Regions from separate parts of the Bacillus tuaregi genome, predicted to be linked through region 1. Evidence: riboswitches for the same ligand, from Rfam matches in the RefSeq annotation. Region 1 holds a riboswitch; the other holds the start of a gene.
The links. Region 1 has a riboswitch for cyclic di-GMP ahead of BQ5321_RS01010 (WxL domain-containing protein). Riboswitches for the same ligand answer to the same signal wherever they lie in the genome.

Region 1 (8,885 bases):
TCATTTGCAGTCTTTTTATAGCTGCATGCTCCAATAAAGAAGAGGCTAGAAAAACTGACGCAGCAGCAAATGAGATTCAAATGATTCCTTTAGCTGACCTACAAGAAAACCTAGGAAAAGATGACTGGGTTGTGGTGGATACACGGTCAAATGACGCGTGGAACGGCTGGGCTTTAGATGGAGTCGAAAGAGGCGGCCATATTAAAGGGGCAGTTGATTTCTCTGCTGCATGGTTAAACGTAGAGATTAAGAATAAGGATGAGCAAGTTAAGAATGCATTAGAAACAAAAGGCATTACCTCTGATAAAAACGTTGTACTTTATGATGCGAATGGAAAAGACGCAAAGGCAGTAGCCGATTACCTCATGGATCAAGGATTTGAGAAACTTTATACCTTTGATGTAAAAGAATGGGCCGCAAATACTGAACTGGCTATGGAAAGTTATCCAAACCACGAAATGGTTGTCCCGGCTTCATGGGTCAACGATTTAATTGAAAATAAGAACGATGGCAAGGCCTATAAAATTTTTGAAGTAAGCTGGGGCGATGAAGCCGAGGATTATAAAAAAGGCCATATCCCTGGAGCGATTCACATTAATACAGATGATGTGGAAGAAGGACCTCTATGGAATCGTTTAGCAGACAAGAAGCTTGAACAATTTGCTTTGAACTATGGCATTACGTCAGATACAACCGTTGCGCTTTATGGCGCGGACCCGACAGCCGCATACCGTGTTGCGGTTATCCTTAAATACATGGGTGTTGAGGACGTTCGTGTATTAAACGGCGGCTGGACTGCTTGGAGCAATTCCGGCTATGAGGTCGAGAAAAAGGTTAACACAAAAACACCTGTTGAAGCCTTCGGCGTTACAGTCCCTGCTAATCCTGACTATATTGTTGACTTAGAAGAAGCGAAGCAATTTTTAGCTGATAAGGAAAATGGTACACTTGTAGATATTCGGAGCTGGGATGAATTTATCGGAAAAACCTCAGGCTATGATTATATTGAACCAAAGGGTCGTCCAGAAGGATCCATATGGGGACATGCCGGTTCTGACGCATCCCATCTTGAAGATTACCGAAATTTAGATAACACGATGCGCAGTGGTGCAGAAATCATTTCAATGTGGGAGGAAGAAGGGATATCTCCTGACAATCAGCTGGCCTTTTACTGTGGAACAGGCTGGAGAGCAGCGGAAGTATTATTCTATGCGGATGTCTTAGGCATAGATAAAATTGCCCTATATGACGGCGGCTGGAATGAATGGAGCATGGATTCTTCAAACCCAGTTGAAACCGGCGAGCCAACTAAATAAGATAGAATAGACGAAAAGACAATACGGCTCCATGTATTGTCTTTTCATCTATATGAATATATTCGTATGATTGGAGGTTTTTTACATGAGGAAATTCCTAAGGTGGCTAATCTTTTTCATTCTTCCATTGGTCATCATTGGCGGTGTGGCCATACTTGAAAGCTTATCCACATCCAAAATGGGTGTTAATCGATACTTGCTATATAAAAAAATCCACTATGCCGAAACGATATTCACTCCTGAAAAGCTGAAATGGTATCTCATTCTTCTAATCATTGGGATACTCATCTGTTTGTTTCTTTTTATAAAAAAATCGTCAAAACGGTTGGCAAAAAGGGTTTTACTATATTTAACGATTTATCAGGCAGCAGGGATTGCACTGCTATCAAGCCAAAGCCTAAATGCCTACCCCCTCTTCGCCATCGGCATCCTCAGTATCATATTATTACAATATAGTTGGCTGATCTGGGACAGGGGTCACTCGTCCCATTTCAGGAAGCAGTAGTTCTTAAGGTAGCTTATCTGTATAGTTAGAATAGGTTAGTCATCATAATAAGCCTAGAGCAATATTGGTTTGGCTTTGTTATGGAAAGGGGACATTTAATGAAAAGAATTATTTTATCTACGGAGAGTGGAGCGGATTTACCAGGAGATTTAGCTGAGAAATATGGTGTTCAAGTAGTCCCGATGCACGTAATTATGGATGGCCAGGATTATTTGGATGGTTTTCTGCCTGTAAAGGATATCTATGATTATTATGAGCGTACCAAAAAAATACCGTCAACAACCGCTACAAATGTCCATGAGTATCAGGAATTTTTTTCGAAAATAAAAGCTGACTTTCCTGATTGCGTGATCATTCATATTGGCTATACGTCAAGGGCATCTTCTTCCTTTCAAAATGCTGTTCTCGCGGCGGAGGATTTCGAGGACCTTTACCTCATCGATGCCCTGAACGTGACAGGTGGATTAGAGCGGTCGTTGTGTATGCGGCTCGCTTGTTAGAAGCGGAACCCGAGATTGAACCTGTTCACTTCATTGAAAAAATAGAATCAATGGTCCCTAAATCAAAACTAGCCTTCGTTCCAGGCAGCTTAGACTTTTTAAGAGCGGGTGGACGAGTAAGTAATGCAGCCTATCTCGGAGCGTCTTTATTAAAAATAAAGCCTTGCATTGAATTAATAGAAGGAAAGCTTGTTTCAACTAAGAAGTATCGTGGAAAAATGAGCGTTGTTGCAGAAAAACTCATGCATGATTATATAAATCAATATAACATCGATAAAGAACAAATTTATTTAATCTACTCAATTGGACTTGATGAAAACATCAAGCAGCAGATGGATAAAATGGCAAAAGAAGCTGGCTTTCAAAATGTAAAATGGATCCAAGCCGGTGCCATGATTTCTACTCATGCAGGCCCCGGAGGCTTTGGGATTGCAGGAATCGAAGTGTAGCGTGGAGTTCATGCACCCGATTTACTGATTCAAAAAAGCCCTATCACTCTAATCCATGTGATAAGGCTTCCTTTGTATCCTCTATTATTATTTTCTTTTGGGACGAGGAACCCCCTCGTCCCAGTTATTCTCCATTTGGATGTTGGCCGGGGTATTTACGGTCCTTTCTTTGGCTTTGTTTTTTAGGTCTTCTCATCATCAAGATTAAAATGATAATCACCACCACAAGGATACCGATAATGACCATAGTCCATGGGAATGTCTTGGGTGCAACCTCTATTTCGCCGCGTTCCTCCATTTTTTGTTGCGTTTCTTGTATTTCCTTATTTTTAATGCTAAGAGATTTTTCATAGGTTTGAGTGTTTCCATTCACATCAAGCGTTAATGTGACATGATATTCACCAGGCTCCAACGTTTCTCCAGACCATCTGATCGGATAGTGAAAGGCTGTCATCGGAGCCATTTTGAAGGCTGAAATATCACCTACAAGCGAAAACGATTCATCCTTACTCTTTGTTACCTGATAGCTCCCCGTAATATTCGGGACGATGACAGGATTTGCGTTGTCTAAAGGGACCATAATCGCCATTCGCTCGGGAGAATATTGCGGTTCCTTCAGGGTTAGAGCCGGTGTTTCGGAATAATCTGTTACGTCCACTTGTACACCAATGTTATAGGCTCTATATTGGTCAATCAATAGCTGGGAATTTTTCGCTTTCTGTGACAATTCTTCTGTTCCTTGAAAAACTCGAAACTCCATGCTCCCGAGAAGGGTACCTTGGATATCAGGAATTTTGATAGAAAAATCGACAACCTTTGATTCCGACGGAGCAAGCGTAATTTCAGAAGGAATCGTGGCTGCCTTCTGGAATTGATAGGTTTCATCAATAATAGCGCTTCCTTCTAAAATAGGCTCTTCTTGATAGAGAATGCCTTGATTTCCACTAAAGGCATTCAAACCTTGGATTTGAACCGTCAATTCGTTCTTACTATCATTGGTGACCCTTGCTTGTAAGGGAACGGTCTCATTTGGATTTCCTGTGAAGTGGTAATACCCTTTCTTTTCAACCTGCGTCTGAGGAAAAATGGGCTCGACTCGAAATTCAAAGTCGTTCTCTTCTGCAAAAACGATTGACGTTGGGAAAGATAAGATGATGAGGAGGAATATCCAAAGGGGCTTCCGGCATTTCATATAACCACTCCTAAAAAAAAGTCCCCCTTAGTATTGGAGGACTTTCAGTAATTTAACCGTTTTTTATGGAGCTTCACTTAAAGTAACTGTTGCCGTTGCTTTGTAAGTTTTTGCATAAGCGCTAGCAGGAACGGTTAATTTAACACGTAAAGGAGAGAATTCGTATGAACCCATGCCGCCACCTTCTCCTGCAGATAAAAGAATTACTGGGTCGCCACCATCTAGTTCTTGTTCTTCATCTACAGTTTTAATGGTTTCAAGCGGTGATGATGTATTATCAATGAAAGAAGCCTCTGGGGCTGTCAGTACTGTAAGTGATCCTGCCGTTAGTTTTTTACCCTTGTCCACGTAAGCCCCATTTTCTAAGCTATACTCTTGGAATTGAGATAAATCTAATGACAAGGTCCACCCATTCCCATTACCTGTAGCGTCTGTAATGGAACCAATTCCCCAATCTGCTTCATCAAACTTTTGAGTACCATCTAATGTTACTGAAAGAGGTGCAAAAGTCACTTTACCTCCAGAAAGAGTACCACCTGTTACCGCAGTTGAAGTTAATTCTGGTGTTTCTGTCTCATCCGCAAACGAGGTTGTGCTGAACGCTGTTGCAACAAGACCGAACGCCATAACCGAAGCTACTACCTTTTTAGAAAATAATTTATTCTTTTTGTTTCCATTGTCTAATTGATTAATAGAAACGCTCTTCTTTTTCCCCATAAAAAAACCCTCCAATACAAATTTGATTTGAATCGGAAGAATTTTGAATTTCAACCCCTATAACGAGTATCATTCTCCATTCTTCAGCAGCCCAGCCACCCTAGTTACCCTAATAACAGTAGGCCTGTAGCTTTGCGTCCCAGCTTTTCAACTGGTTTGCCTTTATTGCAGAATGAGAATGTGTTTTAACACTCAATACTTTGTCGTATTGTGTCGTTCATCACTCTCTGAAACTAATATTACTTCGGGAACCACCAAATGAATAGATATAAAGATTTTCCAGTTTGGGGACAGGGACAGTCCCTCGTCCCTCTGAAAACGAAACCATTGTTATTATGGTTCGTATTACAAGATAAGATTCTATTAATCAATAAGGAGGCTTTTAAGTGAATAAATTTGAATACAGAGTGGAAAACATTCAGATTCAATTAAAGAACGGTATTGATTTCAATACCGCAATGACTGAGAAGTTAAATTCTCTTGGCAAGGAAGGCTGGGAATTGTCAGGTGTTAATGGAACAGTTTTTTATTTTAAAAGAGAAATATCTTATTGAACTCACGAGTGCTCTATCGGGACAAGGGACCTGTACCCTCGTCCCACTAGGAAACTAGCTTTCTTAAGAGTGGAATTTTATTCAGTAGAAAGGTCAGGCCGCAGCTGAGTGTGACAAAGAGAATCACATTTAACGGGATAGCGAGAGCTGGATAGAAAAGTTCATTTATGACGACGATTGTTTTACTCGAAAGAATGGTCATGAGTAAAATATGAACGAGATAGATTCCATAGCTTAAGCCGCTTATTTGATTGAAGATAAATCCTAATTTTCTTTTAGCCAAAAGATTTTTACATAAGAGAAAAATCCCGATCGACGATAAAAGAACATTTGGCGCATGGTTTTCATACCAAAATTCCTGCAGGATTCCGCCCGCTGCTATGGTGTCATAATACGTCAGGACAAAGGTGATAAAGATTCCGATACCGCCGAACACGATCGCCGTTTTCTCCCATAGGCTTTTTAATGGAAAACTATGAAGATAATACCCTAACACAAAGTAGCCAATATAATTCGTTACCATGAATAACTCGATGGAAAAACTATAGCCCCAAATAAACTTCATCGCTTTTACAATCACAGACGCATAAATCCAAAGAAGTAAAAAATATTCAATGTCCCGTTTTTGGGCATGTCGAATAAAGATATTTATGATTGGTACCGTTAAATAGAGGCCAATCATCATGTACATGAACCAAAAGTGACCACTCACTCCGTTTGTGAGAAAAAGGACGATAAATTCTTTCAGTGAGAAAGATGGATACCAATCCGCAAACACTTGGTAGCCATAATAAATCATGCTCCAGCCGAGTAAGGGAATGAATAATTTACTCATTCTTTTTGTAAAAAATGGTTTGTATTGAAACTCCCGGTTATTACCAAGTAAAACGGCCCCGCTCATCATGACAAACAAGGAAACCGCACTCCTTGATATCGATTCATAGAAGTTCGCTGCTAGCCAGTTCGTTGGCACATCAAAATAATTAACTTGGACGATGCCACCAGAAATATGTATCGTAACCACCATTGTAATCGCCATCACTCGCAGCCAATCCAGATATAACACACGTTCATTCATTCGCTTTTTCTCTCCCTATTGGGACAGGTCCGTTGTCCCACCAAATGTTCCCTAGTTCCTCTAAACCTTCACCGTTCCCTAGAGCTAATAATCTAAGAAGGGATCACAGGAATAGTTCACTTCCTATTAATTATTAAATAAAAACAACCCTATCTCATTAATCTATGAGATAGGGTTTAGTTCCTATACTCTTTAACTGTTTTCTTTTGGGACGAGGGGCCTCCCCTCATCCCACTTATAAGGTGAATTTATCTATTTCAACAATGACATCTTTGCTAATATGGCTTAGTTGTGTGGCGGATGCAGAGACTTCTTCGGCTGATGCATTCATTTGCTGGGAGGAGGAGGAAATTTCCTCGGCTGATGCAGCCACCTCCTGAGCTACGGCTGAAGCGCCTTGCACCTTGTCCACAATCACACCTTGATTAGTCTGAAGCTTACCCATTGATCCATTGATGCTCTGCATTTTTGGAATGATTTTGTTAATCGCGTTTATAATATTTTTAAAAGAAAGAACGGAGGTATTCGCCACCTCGATTTGATCATTCACCTCTTTAATCATGTCATCTGATGTATTCACCATATCCTTTGTATCTGAGGATATTTCGACGACCAGCTTGTTAATGTTTTCGGAAGAGAGCTTACTTTGCTCGGCGAGTTTTCTAATCTCCTCGGCAACAACAGAGAACCCTTTACCCGCTTCACCCGCTCTTGCCGCTTCAATCGAAGCATTGAGGGCCAATAAATTGGTTTGATCCGCTATGCCGTTAATGATATTGGTGATATTACTGATTTTATTAACGCTCGATTCAAGGTTAGAAATTTTATCCTTTAAGGCCTTAGCTGCTGAATTGACCTCAACGATTGAATCGGATAAAACCGTCATTTTTCCGCTGCTATCCTTTGCCATCCCATCGACATCACCTGCACTGTGAGCCACTTCATTGATAGAAATAACAATGCTGTCCATTTCCATTCGGAAGTCATCTAGAATCGCTGTAATATCTGCTAGATTCTCGGATTGCGAGCTTGTTCCCTGCGCCACTTCATTAATAGACTGAGAGACATTTTGTGTCGCAGCGGACATTTCTTCAAAAACCAGCCCTAAACTATCGGCTTGCTGTTCAATATGCTTTGTCTTAGCTTTCACAGTAAGGATCATATTCTTAATATCCTCGACAGTGTTGGCCAGCGCCTTTTTCATGAGACCAAATTCATTTCTCTGACCTCGGTCGATGGTTAAGGTGAAATCTCCATTTGCGACTTTATTTAACAGAGCAACCATTTCCTTCGCAGAGCGTTTGATTGAAACGACCGTTACTACAACGAGGAGGATAAAGATAATCGTAACGGATATATATATGTATAAAATCGTTTTAAAGCTGCTTTCATAAGTGTTTAGACTGTTGGTATTTGCCGATTTGGCTTCCTTTTCGTTTATTTCCTTTAACGCTGTCAGACTCGCATAAAGATTGGTTCCAATAGCATCAAGCTCATCAAAATGACTGTCCGACAGTGTACCCGTTGCATCAATTTCCTTTTGGGCATCCTCCCAGTTTGTGACATATAAGGTTAATTGATTTTTTACATTTTCGACATGCACGGCTTCTTCGCTTTGTTTACCGTTAATATAATTAGAGCGAGAACTGCTATAGGAATCGATCAAATCGGTTATTTTTTGATAATCCGCTTGGATAGAATCCGGAAGCTTCGCATCCTTCTTGAGCGAATAATCTCTGACACTAATCCTTATATTAGAAAAAGTACCTCTCATGCTGCTGATTTGGGTGAGCGGAATTAAATTTTCATTGTACAGCAGCCGATTATCCTCATTAATACTCGCCATTCGGTTAGTACTGAAAAAGCCAATAACCCCCATAAATACAATGGCAATAACGGCAAGCATCCAAACCACATTGATAATTTTTAAGTTTTTCAACCTATTAATCATCATTTTCAACTCCTTTAATCATTATAATCAAATTCGCCCGTCGAATTTGCGTCCGGATTTTTATCGAGCTCGCTCGAAATTAACATTAAAAAATCGCAAGACTCGCCGGAGGCTTAACTTCATTCAGCCGGGGTTTGAATCCCCACTGAATCGAAGTACCATTTGCATTCATCTGCTGAATGAAGTTAAAAATAAGACTATTCTATCAAAATTATATTATATCGACATAACAATACATACGACCCATGTTAAAAGATTGTGAACGATTTGGGACAGGTTCCTTGTCCCAAAGGATTTTTTGTGGTACACTTTTGAACGTTAAATAAGTGACTGAATGGTTCATTTGGTCAATTGTGATTGGGGTGACTTCTTAGTGGCGATGGATCGACGTAAATTAATCATTGAGGCTGCGACAAAATCATTTTCTTTATTCGGGTACAAGGCTACGACGATGGACCAGGTGGCAAGGCTTGCTAATGTGGGAAAAGGGACGATTTATACCTTTTTTAAAAATAAAGAGGAATTATTTGATGAAATTATCTCAAGCTTGATTCGCGATATGAAGTCGGTGGCAGAGGATGCCATGAATCGAAGCCTTACCTTTTATGAAAATGCCAATCGGG
Region 2 (8,885 bases), on a different contig from region 1:
CAAGGCAAACTAAAAAAATACCCCGAATTGCGCTGGGACAGAGGGACAGGTTCATTATCCCACCTAGTCTTGGAGGGACAATGAACCTGTCCCTCCCTGCTTACCACAAACCCTGATTATGCTCTTCTACGTATCCAATATCAATCGTTTTAGGGACAGATAAACAAGTCCCTTATCCCATTACCCCTGAATCCTTCGCACATACTGATTCTCCCCCTCGTCTTTCACAACGATTCCTAGCTCATTCAAATCTAGTTTGAAATTTTTGGCTTTTTTCTTATCGCCATCCCTGATTGCGTTCCGGCGTTCATATAAAATGGCATGGGCTTTCTCTCCCACTGTATGATTCTCTAAAGTCCAAAGCTTGAACTCATCTGCATATGGGTCCTGTTCACACCAGGGGTATTGATGATATTGGAGCATTTCTCGTATGCTTTCCTGCTTGATGTCGGTCCTTTCACTCAAAAGCTCTTGCCCTTTATGGCCCGTCATGACGATGGTTTGGCCTTCCATAAAGATTGCTTTTACCTCCGACTTTCCAATCCTTTTTTCTTTATCATCTTTATTGATCAGGATTTCTTGGTCACTGATGCTCATTTTTAGCGCTTCACTGTAGACGGTGAGTGATAATAAAACACCGATCACGACACCTGCGATCATTAAAATAATCGACACCCAAAAAGGGTTAAAGGATTCTAAAAGCTGAATGACCTTTGCATCGGAAACGAACGGGATTTTTTTTACCAAATCCAACAACTTCGGAAGAAACCAGCCTATCGTTCCTAAAACAATCGGAAATAATAGGGCAACTAATTTTTCCATAAAACTCAAACCAATTGTAGATGTATGTTTCATCGAGCTTGTACCTCCAGCTACTTGACGATTTTTGTTATAATTCGCGTTAAATCTTCCTTATATTTCTCAAAGCTAAAGGAATTCTTATGCTTCAGCATGCTCTCCTCGATTGCCCCTTGAATCAGGACGCAAAGCATATCAGCATCATATTCATTCGAAAATTCTTGTCGCTGTTGTCCCTCTACTAAAATCTCTTTGAGCATGGCCGCCAATGGATCATTCTCCTCGTCATCATCCACTTTATAGAAAGGAACCCCTTCTTCATTTTTCGCGTTAAAAATAATTTCTATTAATGCGATATTATTCTTATAGTTTGCTACTTGGTAAGCCAAACTAGCTTCAATATAGGCTTCTAGCTGTGACATGGGCGTTTCCGCTTGCACAACCTTGCCACTAATGAAGGCCAGTTTTTTGTTGAGTAAATAGAGCAAGGTTTGATTGATTAAATCCATTTTTCCGGAAAAATGATAGGAAATTAACCCTGTACTCACCTTTGCCCTTTTTGCAACCTTGGTTAAACTGACATCGGTATAGCCGAGCTCATCAAGCGTATCAATGCAGGCCTGAATAATCTGCTCTCTACGTGCTTCCGCAATAAAAGATTGTTTATTTTCCATCCGAATCTCCGCCTTAAATAGTTTGGTTGATTACTCAATTAAAAAATTGGTCGTTCAATCAGTTTTATTTTCTCATAGAAGATCGATGTCTGTCAATGGGACCTGTCCCCCGTCCAAAAAAATTGAAACCTTCCACCGGTTTGATGTATCTAATAGATAGAAGGGCATGAAAGGAGCGCGTATAGTGAATGAGACTAGGGAAGTGAAGAAGGCGATTAAGGGAAATCGGTCCTCGTTTGAGCGTCTGATTCTTGAGTATAAATGGATGATGTACCGGGTTGCTCGGACGGTGCTTTCTCGTGATGAGGATTGTGCGGATGCGATGCAGGAGGCCATTCTGAAGGCCTTTCAAAGCATTCATACGCTGAGGGAGCCGCGCTATTTTAAGACCTGGCTGGTCCGGATTCTTCTTAATGAATGCCACCAGCTGATTCGAAAGCACAGGAATCTCCTTTCCATCGACGAGCTGGCGGAACCGTCATCAAACGAAAGTGGCTATGAAAAAATTGAGGTTGAGCAATTACTCGACATGCTTCCGGCTGCGGAGAAGCAGCTGCTGATGCTCTATTATATAGAGGATTTATCGATTCATGATTTAGCTCTTATTTTAGACATACCTGAAAATACTGTGAAGACAAGATTACGGCGGGCCCGCGAGAAAATGCAAAAAATATTGGCCAAGGATAAGGAGGTTCAGACATGGAAAACTGGGAAAAGCAACTAAAGAATGACGTCAACCGCTCATTGCCAAGCATGATTGATACACGTGTCGAGGAAACGCTGAAGAGGCTACCAGGGAAAAAGCCGAAGCGGAGGTTTTTTTACGGACTAACCGCTGCCGCTGCGGCACTTATATTGACATTCGGCCTATCGTTCTTCTCGCCTACCTTTGCCAACTCCCTGAAGGACATCCCTGTCATTGGCTCCGCGATTGAATTTGTGGGCGATATTGGGATGAAAAAAGGCAAAGAAAAAGGCTTAACGACCGTGATGGGGGAACAGGTGGAGATCGACGGGCAGCTGATTACCTTTACGGAAACGCTGTATGACGGTGGTGAAATCCATATTGGCTACCTGATGCAGGCCCCTGAGAAGGCTCAAAACGATCATTTTATGAACAATCTTGAGCTCTTCATTGATGGCAAGCCGATTGGCGGCTATGGTATGGGCGGAAGGGAATCGGAGATTGAAAAGGGCATGTATGCCGGGACAATCAGCGTCAGTGTTCGCGATGACATCCCCGATTCGTTTGTTCTTGGGATTCGCCCGCGCGAAGGGAAAGCCTGGTCTGTCGAGCTGCCTGTTGAACGAAAAGGAAATCACGAGTCCTACCTGGTGCAAAAGGTCGAGCAGCAGAAGGATTTAACGATTTTATATGATCAAATCACCTTCTTCCCGACTTCAACTGAAATCGCGCTTCGCTTATTAATCGATGAGAAGGCGTTCCATTCGAATAAATATATGATGCTAGATTATCAGGTCATCGATGACAAGGGTCGAGTGCTGCAGCCATTCAGCGGCGGGGGTGGCGGCGGCGGACCTGTCGATGGGAAGGTGCTGCAAAGCTTTAAGCAATATTATGAGCCATTGGAGGAGCAGCCGAAATCATTGACCATCAAGCCTTATTTGATCGATATGAATGAGGCCGCACCTGAGCTCGAGAGGCGTCAATGGCAGGGTGAGAAAATGACCCTTTCGCAAGGGGAAATCGGTCACTTGACCATTTTGGAAGTAACGGAGGAGGATGGCGTTACGACGATTACCTATCAGGTTGAGGGTGAGGATTTATACAGCCAGTCAACCGCTATTTGGCTCGAGGATTCAGCTGGTACCCGCTATCACTTCGATCAGCCAGCGGTGCGTGTTGACGGGACGGTTAATCAATACCAGGTTTCCTTTGCGGAAGTACCTTCTTTCGAGGAGCTGTATATTGTCACAGTGGCGATGAGTCCGCCGGAGTTTCTGGAGGAGCTAGAGGTGACGATTGAGCTAGAGGAATAGTTGGGACACAGGGACAGGTCCGTTATCCAAAAGGGAAATAATTGAAGATTATACGAAGTAAGCCCTATCTCATAGATCAGAGAGATAGGGCTATTTTTATAAAAAAAACAGGGACAAACCTGTCCCCGTTAACCTCTGTTCTAAATATGATTGTTTACCACAAATTCCAAATTCTGAAAATGAGGTTTCACGACGAAATCTTTGGCACCTATTTTTAAGGAATCGATGATTAAGTGTTTTTGACCTAATGAAGAACACATAATCACCTTTGCGTTTGCATCGAGTTTCATAATTTCTTTAAGGGTGTTGATTCCATTTTGTTTTGGCATGACAATGTCCATGAATACAATATCTGGTGCATTCAATTTATACATTTCAACAGCCTTATATCCGTTGTCTGCTTCTACAAAATCAAAATGCTTGAACTCACTAAGTAGTTTTTTAGCCACGTTCTCATAAAGCGAGAATCGTCAGCAATCAGAATTCTTTTCATAATTTAATACCTTTTCACTATAGATTTAGGCAAATAGGATAGGTAAAAAAATAATTTCAGGTTTGAGCCTGGCAACCCGGCTACCATGACAAAAAAGCTTTGTTTTAGGTCCGTGGCTTTGCGTCTTTTACTTTCTTAAAATTTGCCTATATAACTATAATAATTATTTATCTAAATTTGTCTATACATGTCGAAAAATACATAAAAAATTTCTATGTATTTAGAGGCGAGTCTGGCCATGGGGACAGGTCCGTTGTCCCAGAATAAAAGCTCATAGACAGGGGAGGATAAAACCATAAAGAGGTGATTGATATGGCTAATAGGATGAAACAAGAGGATATTGAAACATTAAGAGAGTTGATTCAAGATGTAGAGACGGCCATGTTCACGACGGCTACTGAAGATGGGCTTGTTTCTCGTCCCATGAAAACACAGGAAGTAGAGTTTGATGGAGACTTATGGTTTTTTACTAAAAAAGCGACGAATAAATATGAGGAAATCTTACATAATCAAGAGGTGAATGTTGCCTATGTAGGTAAATCCTATGTTTCCGTCCGTGGAAAAGCGGAAATCGTTGAAGATTTAAACAAGAAAAAAGAATTGTGGAGCAAGGTTTACGAGAAAGTGATGCAAACCTCTTATGATGATCCTAATATTATCTTGATAAAGGTACATGTGGAAGCAGCCGAATATTGGGAATCAGGAAATCTTATCAAGAATATCGCCTTTTACTATAAACGTATGACAGGGCAAAATGCTCAATCAATAGATATTAATGAAACGATTGAATTCAATCATTAACCACTTATCAAGGTTGTCTCGTTAGAGGACAACCTATGTAAGTGACAGCAGGATAGATTCGAAGGTTGGTTGAATCGGATTATTCGTTTTGATAGCAAGTCTCATATGTATTTTTCAGCAATAGACTTTTGCAAGCCAAACCATTTTCGTGATAGATCTCTTTACCGATTTCTAATTGGATGCTTCTATTCGAATGGGGGTCATCCGGTTCGTCGTTTTGAATGGACAATGTGTCCTCATCGAGCCATTCCATAGAAAAATCACTTTTGGCATCACTATAGTATACAGTTTGTACTTTATTCTTCTTATAATTGCTTGTGATTTCAACCCATACATTCACGCCGCCTGCTGCCCCACCATATAGTTCATAATAAGCATTTGCTGTATATTCTTCAGTAGGCGAGGTAACAGGTCCAGGTCCCTTTTGGGTGAAATCCCGATTAATTTTATTAAAGGTAAAAAAGTACATCACATACAAATAGATGGAAGATACTAGAACAACCCCCGACAAAGCTGCAATCAGCCATTTTTTGGGAAAAGTATTCTTTTTCATAAAAAAAAGGATAAGGTTAGCCGCTAAAATCAAAAATACTAAAATAGTAATGAAAGAAATGATGACTCCCAATAAAATGAAAATGATACTCCCTCCTATCTTGCAATACTATCTTCTCAAATAACATTTCTCCAAGTAAATCGGTCTTTGGGTAAAAAAGGTATTCATTCAAAAGGCGGGACAGGATGGATAACCCAACATTCACTGTTAGGAGAGTGAGACGAATTAGATTGAACAGCACGGACCAGAGTTCAAAATGACAAACGTCCCTACCTGTTGTAGGAACGTCACGGATCATAGACATTTACTTTTCTGAAAAAATAAGTTCTTTGGAATTCTGCCTAAGATGAATTATTCTTTTTTCCAGCGTTGTAGTGTAGGTAATAAAGCGGTCATTTCTTTCCTTGCCTTTTCTTCGCCCATTGCTTCTCCTAGAATCGGTACAAGCATTTCAATCATCTCTTCCAGAGAAAGATTAGGGTGAAGGAATTTTCCGTCCTTATAGCAATTTGTACAGTAAATGCTTTTCCTTCCATCGGGCTCTTTTGCAATAAAATGAGCGTGTTCTTCATTAAAAGGTAAGCCACAGCTTTGACACATTGGTATGTTTGTCATTTTTTCCATTCCTTTCGTATGGGGACAATTGACAGGTCCCTTGTCCCTCTAAATATTCCCATTCAAAAACAATAGCAAATAACTTCCTGCACAAAGGAAAATGGCCACTTGCGTGATGATGTAAATCGTACGTTCAGATTTGGTGAGCTTTCGTTCGCGTTTCATTTTTTTAAAGTGCCGATAATAATAGATGGAGCACAAGAGTAGTAGGATGGCGGTCACTTGGAATATGTTTTCTAATAGGTTGACCAAGGAATCATCTCCTCCTATTTGCTGATTTTTCCTCGAAAAAAGGTTAGATCGCGCTCAAGCCAAGATAAATCAATACTGATACCAAAAATCAAATTCGCCCGTCGAATTTGCGTCCGGATTTTTATCGAGCTCGCTCGATAAACAACCTTTAAAAAATCCGTGACATCCGCCGGAGGCTTAACTTCATTCAGCCGGGGTTTGAACCCATACTTGTAGAAGTGGAGGACTTCTGTACCTGTCGCAAGCTTTCACTACAAAAACATTTGCTGAATGAAGTTAAGCCGGAAAGGAACAGTCTCTTATTAAGCTTGGGCCAATTATTCATCCAGCCCCATCTTTTTCGATCCTTATCCAACCAAAAGTAGTCAGCAAGAACTGCCACAACTATAATGAAGGCAACCATTGCAGGACCCATCAGCATCCTCCTTATAGACATCCATTTATTTACATATACGTTTCTGTTGAAGTAAGGTTTCAAGATTCTTTTTTTGCGTAAAAGGATTTGTTTTCCCTCTACGGAAAAATAGCTGCCTCACTAGTATCGCCCTTTTCGAAATAGCGAATCGCCTATTTGGCATGTATAAAGCCTTTACGATCATTGTATTCCAATCCAAGCTTAAGCATGCTCTATTGAAGTTAACCTGGGAATTCTCGTTAGGGGCTCGTTGTGTAACTTTACTATAGCATATTCCAGTTAATCGACCCTAGATTAAATCCGGCTTAACGGTTATGGTTAAGCGGGATTTACGATATTTGCCGGTTCAATCTTTCGGACATTGTTGTAGGATATTTACCAGGATGCTTATTTTCATGCTTCAATTAAGCTTCTTGTTGTACGATGTATAGTAGTTTGCGCTTTTTCGTGCTTCAATCAAACCTTACTACAGAAGTTGCAATAAATTTTCGTTTTCCTGCAACTTTTTATGCCATTGATACGTGGATAGAATGAAAGGTGGGAAGTAATGGACCTTGAACAAATCTATACGCTTTATTTCAATGACTTATACCGCTACCTTTTTTCCTTAACCCGTAATCATTTTGAAACGGAGGATTTGGTACAGGATACTTTTACAAAGGCACACATCGTCTTGCTTGCTAGTGAAATTACCGAGATAAAGCCCTGGCTTTTTAAAGTAGCGTATTACACATTCATTGACCGATTTAGGAAGAAAAAAAGCTATGTCACAATGGATGAATTTTTTCAAGCTGATACCCATACACCAGAGGATATTTTAATCGAAAAAGATTCTTTCTTGGAGCTACTGGGCTATTTAGACCGTATTAAGCCGATGGAAAAACAGGCCATCCTGCTTTGCGATTTGCATGATTGCACGAATGAGCAGGCTGCAGGCATTTTAAATTTAAAACTCAATACGTTTAAAAGCCATTTGGCTCGGGGGCGTAAAAGGGTGCGAAAACTTTTGGAGGAGGATACGTAATGGATTCATATGAAAAGCTTATTGAAAAGGCGAAGCAGGCTGAGATGCCCCAACCTAGCGATGGCGCGAAAAAGCTGAAAAGGGCGATATTTTCCTCGAAATGGAAGCTGATTCTGACAACCTTAACGGTACTCCTGCTCATCGTTCCAACCTGCTATATGCTGACCTATATCTATTATGTGTTTGGGACTAAATCGACTACTTTAATGGACGTGGCTAGTAAGACACTTTACATCACTGAGCCCAACACCACTCTGGAGGAACTGGAATTCGATATGGATTTTTCCTTATTTTCTATGAATCTAGCCTTCGAGCAATACAAGCAGATTGGGGATGAATATTATCCAGCAAAGCACTATGATTTAAAGTTTGTGCTGAATAACCTTGTCAAAAGCGAGAGCGATTCCAAATTAGAGAAGGTTTATCCTACATACCCAACGCAGAATAATCAATGGTTAGCCCATCCGAAGAATAGTGTTGAATTTAACAGCGTGAAGGAGTGGCAGGTTCTATCCGGGCTGCCAGAGGAAACGGTTGTCGAGGCCTATCTCTCTTTAAAGGATTTGTATCCCGTTGATGAAGTCGTGAGTGAAATGAAACAACTAGACGTCACCTGGGCTGCTATTTATACCGGAACTGAGGAAAAAATGGTCAGTGCGGACGGGGACCTCATCTCTCCCATTGGCTACCCAGTCCAACCTGATCAAACCTATTGGTCGCCTTTCAGGGATTCCGACTCACATGAGGAGACTTTCCTTAAAATGCTAAAGGAAATCAAACCTTATGAGGATATCGCAATTAAAGTTTCTTCACATAAAAATCTCGAATTGTCCGAGCGGATTGATTTTATTGAAAAAAATGGCTATAAAACCTACGGTGTCGTTGTGACAGGTCCAAAGCTTGAGGTGGAGAAGCTACAGAATTCAGAAATGGTCCGTTATTTGAAGCTAGGTGAGGTGAAATTATGGAATTGGGCCCGATGAAGCAAAGGATTTTTCTATCGATTGGCTGGCTAAGCGTGATAATGGGACTCGTTTCCTTGGTGACTTTAAATATTTTCCTGTTGTGGAATTACGATATCCCGATCGTGGGTGATATCTTTTTTTGGATTTCCCTTACCCTGATTTCCGGAGTGGTTTCCATTTTTAACAAAAACAGCCGCTCCCTTGGCTTGTGGGGCTTAGGGATTGGCGTCTATTTAGGAGCCTTTGTTGTCGTTATGTTTGTGCTTGGTTGGGCGGTTACACCTTTCCCGTGAT

Region 2: linked by a shared signal. The riboswitch ahead of BQ5321_RS04205 (response regulator) and the one ahead of BQ5321_RS01010 (WxL domain-containing protein) in region 1 are both predicted to bind cyclic di-GMP.

What each region holds. Positions count from the first base shown of each region.
Region 1 covers NZ_LT629730.1:55,254-64,138, reverse strand. Annotated here, with positions in the region: gene BQ5321_RS01030 (rhodanese-like domain-containing protein) at 1-1,316, shown strand, start outside; gene BQ5321_RS01025 (hypothetical protein) at 1,402-1,821, shown strand; partial or broken gene BQ5321_RS01020 (DegV family protein) at 1,920-2,770, shown strand; gene BQ5321_RS01015 (WxL protein host-binding domain-containing protein) at 2,895-3,962, opposite strand; gene BQ5321_RS01010 (WxL domain-containing protein) at 4,026-4,679, opposite strand; cyclic di-GMP riboswitch class I at 4,762-4,850, opposite strand; gene BQ5321_RS23915 (DUF4177 domain-containing protein) at 5,066-5,233, shown strand; gene BQ5321_RS01005 (acyltransferase) at 5,280-6,311, opposite strand; gene BQ5321_RS25010 (methyl-accepting chemotaxis protein) at 6,547-7,197, opposite strand; partial or broken gene BQ5321_RS25005 (MCP four helix bundle domain-containing protein) at 7,714-8,262, opposite strand; gene BQ5321_RS00995 (TetR/AcrR family transcriptional regulator) at 8,636-8,885, shown strand, end outside.
Region 2 covers NZ_LT629731.1:363,019-371,903, reverse strand. Annotated here, with positions in the region: gene BQ5321_RS04230 (hypothetical protein) at 1-84, shown strand, start outside; gene BQ5321_RS04225 (YqeB family protein) at 181-855, opposite strand; gene BQ5321_RS04220 (TetR/AcrR family transcriptional regulator) at 873-1,472, opposite strand; gene BQ5321_RS04215 (sigma-70 family RNA polymerase sigma factor) at 1,657-2,196, shown strand; gene BQ5321_RS04210 (DUF4179 domain-containing protein) at 2,172-3,473, shown strand; gene BQ5321_RS04205 (response regulator) at 3,614-3,922, opposite strand; cyclic di-GMP riboswitch class I at 4,034-4,123, opposite strand; gene BQ5321_RS04200 (pyridoxamine 5'-phosphate oxidase family protein) at 4,279-4,767, shown strand; gene BQ5321_RS04195 (DUF5412 family protein) at 4,847-5,278, opposite strand; gene BQ5321_RS04190 (zinc ribbon domain-containing protein) at 5,672-5,935, opposite strand; gene BQ5321_RS04185 (hypothetical protein) at 6,375-6,602, opposite strand; gene BQ5321_RS04180 (sigma-70 family RNA polymerase sigma factor) at 7,150-7,626, shown strand; gene BQ5321_RS04175 (anti-sigma factor C-terminal domain-containing protein) at 7,626-8,609, shown strand; gene BQ5321_RS04170 (hypothetical protein) at 8,591-8,884, shown strand.